3 regions of the Arthrobacter sp. NPDC056727 genome follow, and region 3 is predicted to be linked to each of the others. Evidence: predicted binding sites of a transcription regulator. Region 3 holds the regulator's gene; each other region holds the start of a gene.

Region 1 (2,265 bases), on a different contig from region 3:
ACGCCGACGTTCCGCCGGACCGCGGCCTTCATGGCCCGGCCCAGTGCGAGCAGCTCAGCCGGGGTGCCTTTGACGCCGAGGAACGCTTCATCGATGCTGTAGACCTCCAGCCAGGCCGAGTACCGGCCCAGCAGTTCCATCACCCGGGCGCTGATGTCCCCGTAGAGTTCGTAGTTGCTCGAGAGCGCCACGAGGCCCCATTCCTTCGCCCGCGGGGCGAGCTTGAACCAGGGCTCGCCCATGGCGATGCCGAGGGCTTTGGCTTCGGGGGAGCGGGTGACGGCGCATCCGTCGTTGTTGGACAGTACGATGACAGGCCTGCCCTCCAGAGACGGGTTGAACGCCCGCTCGGCGGAGGCATAGAAGCAGTTCACGTCCACGTGCGCGATCTGCGGCATCCGCCGCATCACCGCCGGCCTAGACATGGCCGCTTTCCCGTCTGATGAAATGGCTGGCGTTAGACATGGTGCAGGCACCTGGTCGCCACACCCCAGATCACCAGGTCCGACAGGGCCGGAACCCGGATGTCCGGGAACTTGGGGTTTTCTGCCTGCAGCACCACACCGTCCGGTGTGATGCGCAGCCGCTTGATCGTCAGTTCCCCGTCCAGGACTGCGACGACCACGCACCCGTCGCGCGGCTCCAGCGCCCGGTTCACGATCAGCTCGTCGCCGTCGCTGATCCCGGCACCCTCCATTGATTCTCCGGTCACCCGCACCACGTAGGTGCTGGTGATGTCCTTGATCAGGTGTTCGTTCAGGTCGATCCGGCCATCAAAGTAGTCCTGGGCCGGCGACGGGTACCCCGCCGCGACCGGTATCGGGGCCACCAGCACCGACAACAACGACACGCCCGCGTCTACCACGCGGGGACCAATGATAACGCCCACGACACACCTTTATTCGAACATATATTCGATTCTTTAGTGTAGACCCCGGCACTGACACTTTGCGCCCCCTCCCGGGCTGAGGGCGCTTCCGGGTGCGTCCTGCCCACAACCGGGGACAATTCGAATCGGGTTATCCACCACTGCGGCGGCCGGCGGGAGCTCTCTCCATGGCTCCCGGGAATCCAGCCGTGGATAACCCGAATTGCCCCCAACCGTGGACAGGAGAGACGTCGCCTGGGCGCAGCGCATCCCGTGTGCGGCTGGTCACCGAGGCAACCCAGTGGCTCAACGGCGGTGTGGGCGGAGTCCGGGGGAGTAGCTCATGGCAGCGCGGGCATGGACAGTCCTCATAGACAGGAAGTGCCGGACGTCCGGCTGTTCAGGCCAGACGCGAGTCATCGCGGACTGGACGTTAACCCGGAGCGTTACGCGATGTCCGGCCAGATGGGTCAGCCACCGGCGCCGTTGCCGTTCCCGGGTTTGCGGCCGCGCTGCCGGCCGGCGCGCCAGCCCGGCAGCGCCTCGTCGAGCGCCTGTGCCTTGGCCGGGGCGAGGTCACCGCGACGTGCCTTTTGGCGCTGGGCGTGCAGCCACACCCCGAGCTCGTGCTCTTCCCCCACCGCAACCGCCTTGTGGCGGGGCCAGTCGTTCCCGGCCGCCCGGTATCGGACCAGGGCGCCGAGCCGGTCCCGCCATCTGGCCTCGTCGGCCACAGGCCTTGGTGGCCGTTGCCAGCCCGGGAGGATGGCCAGCCCGTCGCGGTACGCCGGTGCGAGGGTCCCGGCCGCGGCGTCGTGGCGGCGCCGCTCAAGCCACGTGGCCAAGGTCCGCTCCTCGGCCGCGCTGGCGGTGCGGGAAGGATAGTGGCCGGTTTCCTGGACCAGGGCCACGAGCTGGCGCACCCGCGCGAGCCCCTGCATGCTCACCTGCGCGGGCGATTGACTTGCGGCCTGCTCGTGGGCTGCCTGGAGCCCGGGGTCGGCGGCCAGAGCGATGGCCAGGTGGTAGCCGATGGTCTTGGCGGGGGCTCTGGTGAGCGCGGCGATCCGGGGACGGGTCAGCCCACCCCGGTACATCAGCACCCACTCCGCGTTCGGAGCCGCAGTATGCCGCCTGGTCGTCACGGCACCATCCTGCCACCCGGCCGGGCCCGTGGTTGCGGAAGGGCCGCGGTCTCAATCAACTCGTGGCGGCGTCCTGGAAGGCCCTTCCAGCCGGGGCCGGCTGCATGGGGAAACAGTCCGGCCCCGGTTTCCGGGCTGCAGGCTTTGTCCAATGCTGCGTCCCAGCGGGGGATGAGACCACTCTGTCTCGCCAACCTTGGAGAAAGGCCAGAACACCTTGGGAGTCGGTTAGCCGTTTGCTGGGAATACGGC
Region 2 (2,265 bases), on a different contig from region 3:
TCCACATGGCTGCTGGCGATCGGCGGCGCACTTATCGTGCTGCTGGTCTACGGCATGGTCACCAAGCGCTCCGCCCGCTAGACGGAGTCGCTGGATAAAGCACCGCCGGAACCGGCTCCGGGGAACTTCCCGGAGCCGGTTTCCCACTCAGGCCTCTGACGGGCTGAACAAAATCGTACAGATCCCCCTCAAGAGCAGGAGATCATCATGAAAGCCAAACTTCTCTTCGGCGCCGGAATCGCTGCAGGCTATGTGCTCGGATCGAGGTCCGGCCGGGCAGCGTACGACAAGCTCAAAGCACGGGCCGCAGGCATCTGGGACAGCAAGCCGGTCCAGGATAAGGTCACGGCTGCAACTGAGGCGGTCAAGGAGAAAGCCCCCGAGGTCAGCGACCACCTGGCTGAAGCCGCACGCCGGGCAGGCACCGTGCTCGGTTCTGCCATGCACCGCGACGCACACGCTGATACTGCGTCTGCTGGCTCTGCGTCCGCTGGCTCTGCTTCTGCAGACAGCGGGCACGTGCCCGCCCACAGCACGCACCCGGAAACAGTCAACCTCGGGACCTCCGACGTGGAGTCCGACCCGGCGCTCAGCGACACCACGGGTCAGGACTGGTCAGACGAAGGCGGAGCCACTCCTGCCGGTGCTGCCACCAACGTGAACCCGGACAAGCAGTAGCTCCGAAGCCGACTGCTGAGGCCTGCATCCCGGACGGTGTGGGCAAAAACTAAAAAGTCAGACCCCTCTGACAATGTTTTCCCATGGAAGCTCCCGGGGAAAACGCAGACTGCACATCAGGCCGGGCAGCAATGCCCGGCCTGAGTGCTGCCTTGCTGCGAAGCGTCCCAGCTTCCGGGTGTCCGGCTTCCTCCGGAACCGGCACCGCCGTTGCGGACACATCTTCGTCCGACGGCGGTGCTGCCGCCGGATTCGCGGCTCATCTCCCCGGTCACAGCCAAAAATGTCAGACCCTGGCGGGATAGTTTTCCTATGGAAGCGATTGGTGAGCACGAAGCAGGCATTGCAGCGGGGACTGATGTCTCCGGCGCCAGTGCCGCTGCCCTGCTGCGTGGCCGCGGGCTGCGCAGCGTTCCCGCCGCGGCTCCTGTGGCTGGCTCCCCTATGAGCGGAAAGTCCGACGGCGGTGCTGCGCCGGCAACCGCTGATCTGAGGGCGTCCGTGGCGCTGCTCGATTCGGCAATCACCGCGGCGCAGGAGGAGCTGGCCGCAGCAAACTTCGTCGAGGCGGCCGATTTCGCCGAACTCACCGAGGAGCTCTCCCGCCGCGTCGAATACTTTCAGGTCCTTGCTGCCGCCGCCGTGGACCGGGCCCGGACCGAGGCGATCAACGCCGCCGCAGCAGCCAGCCGTGCGGCCGGCTGGACCACAGGCTGGGGCACAGGCTGGGGCACAGAACCCGAAGCCGCCCCGGCGGGCACGGAATCCACACTCGTCGAGTCCACCATCACCGCCGCACCGTCCACGGCCGCCACCGCAGACACCGACGCCGACAGTGGTGCCAGCGAGAGTGCCGACGCTGCGGTTCCGGCCGTTCCCGCGCGTGCGGTGGGCTGGTCCCCGGCCGACGACGGGGCACGGAACACCCCCGACTTCCTCCGCACCCGGCTCCGGATCAGCTCCACCGAAGCACGCCGCCGGCTCGCCCTCGCCAACGCCACCCTCCCCCGCACCGGACTCGCCGGCCGCCCCATCCCGCCAGAACACGAAGAAACCGCCGCAGCCCTCACCGCCGGAATCATCTCCTCCCGCGCCGGCACCATCATCACCACCGCCCTGGACAAAGTCCGCCACATCCCCGACCCCGCCACGATCGCCCACATGGAACACAACCTCACCCAAACCGCGATCGAAAACGACCACGACTTCCTCACCCGCATCGCCCACCGCTGGATCGACGCCCTCGACCAGGACGGCACCGAACCCTCCGAAGAAAACCTCCGCCACCGCCAAGGCGTCTTCATCCGCCCCAAACGCGGAGGCCTCCACCACCTCGAAATCCACGCCACCACCGACCAATACGAAGCCCTCACCACCGCCATGAACACCGCCACCAACCCCCGCACCACCACCCCCAACACCACCAACTGCGGGAACGACAAGAACGACAACAGCAGCAGCAGCGGCGCTGAGCGCAGCGACGGCGGTGAGCGCACCGACCTCGACGCGGCATTCAACAGCACCTACCTCCCGGACCTGGACCGCCGCACCCTGGCCCAACAACGCCTCGACGGCCTCATCGGCGCC
Region 3 (2,265 bases):
CCCGGCTGACCAACCGCGCTCAGGTGGCGGACTGCGCCTCGCTCACCAGCTGCGCTCACGTGCCCGGCTGAGCCGCTCTTACCAACTGCGCTCACGTGCCCGGCCGAGCTGCGCCGACCGGCCGCGCTGCGCCGGGAACCTGTGAACCGGACTGCTGTTGAAGCTTTTGAAGCCGTTGAAGCTGACATGGCGTGAGCCCTCCTGGACCGGGTTGTACTACCTCGCGTTCGAACAAACAGTTCGAACACCGGGCCGACTAGCCGCCCTCACTAGAACACATGTTCGAACTTTGCTTTTCCTAGTTTTAGCACCTATCAACGAATTAAGTCGAGACTCGCTAGAACAAATGTTTGAAAAAGCTGTATGGCTGGCCTACGTTGGAAATCACAGAACAACCACATCTGCAGTTGATCAGCAGGGTCTGACATTTTTCAGGCCGGAAGTTCCCGGCAACTGCAGCTACAGCGCCGGGAGGAACGGAAAGGCGTTGGCGAACATGGCAGCACAGGCCTCTGACGGCAAGGCTCCCCAGCGCAGCCCGCGGTCTCAGCGGACCCCCAAAGGACTCACCGTCCGCCAGAAAAAGATCCTGGAAACCATCCAGCGATCGGTGAACGATAACGGCTACCCGCCGTCGATGCGGGAAATCGGCGACACCGTCGGGCTGGCCAGCCTGTCCAGCGTGACGCACCAGCTCTCGCAGCTGGAAAAGCTCGGCTACCTGCGTCGCGACCCCAAGCGGCCGCGCGCCATGGAGGTCCTGATGCCGCTCACTCTGGATGCGGGGACGGCAAAGCCCGGCAGCGCGGACAAAGCCCCCGCCCTGAGCCCGGCAGGCGCCACCGTGTCCGAGCTGCCCAGCGCGATGGACACCGCCATGGTGCCACTGGTGGGCCGGATCGCCGCAGGCGGCCCCATTCTCGCCGACCAGATGGTGGAGGACCTGATGCCGCTGCCCCGCCAGCTGGTGGGCCACGGCGAACTCTTTATGCTCAAGGTCGCCGGCGACTCCATGGTGGACGCCGCCATCTGCGACGGGGACTGGGTTGTGGTCCGCCGGCAAAGCGACGCCGTCAACGGTGACATCGTCGCGGCGCTGCTCGACGATGAAGCCACGGTCAAGACGTTCCGGCAGCGCGACGGCCACACCTGGCTGCTACCGCAAAACACCCAGTACGAGCCCATCCTCGGCGACCACGCCGTTGTTATGGGCAAGGTGGTTTCCGTACTCCGTTCGCTGTAGCTTCCTGCCCCGGAACGTCACCCTGAAAGCCTCAAGCCCCGGGCAGCGCTAGCCGCCCGGGGCTTCGTTATGCCTGCGCGCCGGCGAGCCGCTCGAGTGCAGCCACGGCGGTCTTCCGGTCTGTTGTGGGCCAGAACGGCGGCAGGGCGGCCCGCAGGAATCCGCCGTAACGTTCTGTGGACAGCCGCGAGTCCAGCACCGCCACCACGCCCTTGTCGTTCGTGGACCGGATGAGCCGTCCCGCGCCCTGGGCAAGCCTGATGGCCGCGTGCGTGGCGGATACGGACATGAAGCCGTTGCCGCCGGCCTGGGCGACAGCCCGCGACCGCGCGGTCATCAGCGGATCGTCCGGCCGCGGGAAGGGAATCCTGTCGATCACCACCAGGCGGCACGAACCGCCCGGTACGTCGACGCCCTGCCACAGTGACATGGTGCCGAACAGGCAGGTGTCGGGCTCATCGGCGAACTGCTTCACGAGGGCCGTCATGGTGGACTCGCCCTGGCAGAGAATGCTGACATCCAGCCGGGTGCGCAGGGTGTCTGCCGCTTCCTCTGCGGCCCGCCGCGAGGAAAACAGGCACAGCGCTCCCCCGCCGGAGGCGCGGATCAGTGACTCGAGTTCGTCCAGCGCCTCGGGTGACGTGCCGCGGCCGGGCTTCGGAAGGTGGCCCGCCACATAGAGGATGCCCTGCCGCGGGTAGTCAAAGGGCGAACCGACGTCGACGCCGGTCCAGCTCGGCGCGCCGTCGCCCACCAGGCCCAGGCCGCCGGCCGCGGGTTCGAATGCAGAGCCGATGGCGAGCGTGGCCGATGTCAGCACCACGGTATGCCCGGCGAACAGGCCTTCCCTGAGCCGGCCTGCCACGCTGAGCGGCGCGATGTTGACCAGTGCCGGGGCGGTCTCGTCGGGCGCCGAGTACCCCTGCTGGGGATCAAAGGTGCTGTTCCGGGAGAACCAGACCACCTCGCGGTTTTCCCGGGCGGCGATGAGCCGTTCACAAAGCTCCAAAATCGCCAGCAGA

Evidence for each region. The regulator LexA, encoded in region 3, represses DNA repair genes until DNA is damaged. The targets are predictions, from matches to a motif close to TCGAACANNTGTTCGA.
Region 1: the regulator LexA is predicted to act here: its motif matches at 903-918, upstream of ACFRAH_RS06365 (LexA family protein).
Region 2: the regulator LexA is predicted to act here: its motif matches at 891-906, upstream of ACFRAH_RS03845 (DUF222 domain-containing protein).

Annotation. Positions count from the first base shown of each region.
Region 1 is NZ_JBHTZA010000005.1:2,433-4,697, forward strand. It holds gene ACFRAH_RS06360 (Y-family DNA polymerase) at 1-425, opposite strand, end outside; gene ACFRAH_RS06365 (LexA family protein) at 458-889, opposite strand; gene ACFRAH_RS06370 (helicase associated domain-containing protein) at 1,339-2,013, opposite strand.
Region 2 is NZ_JBHTZA010000003.1:101,215-103,479, reverse strand. It holds gene ACFRAH_RS03855 (GlsB/YeaQ/YmgE family stress response membrane protein) at 1-81, shown strand, start outside; gene ACFRAH_RS03850 (hypothetical protein) at 208-678, shown strand; gene ACFRAH_RS03845 (DUF222 domain-containing protein) at 991-2,265, shown strand, end outside.
Region 3 is NZ_JBHTZA010000031.1:6,378-8,642, forward strand. It holds gene lexA (transcriptional repressor LexA) at 497-1,243, shown strand; gene ACFRAH_RS21725 (ATP-dependent DNA helicase) at 1,311-2,265, opposite strand, start outside.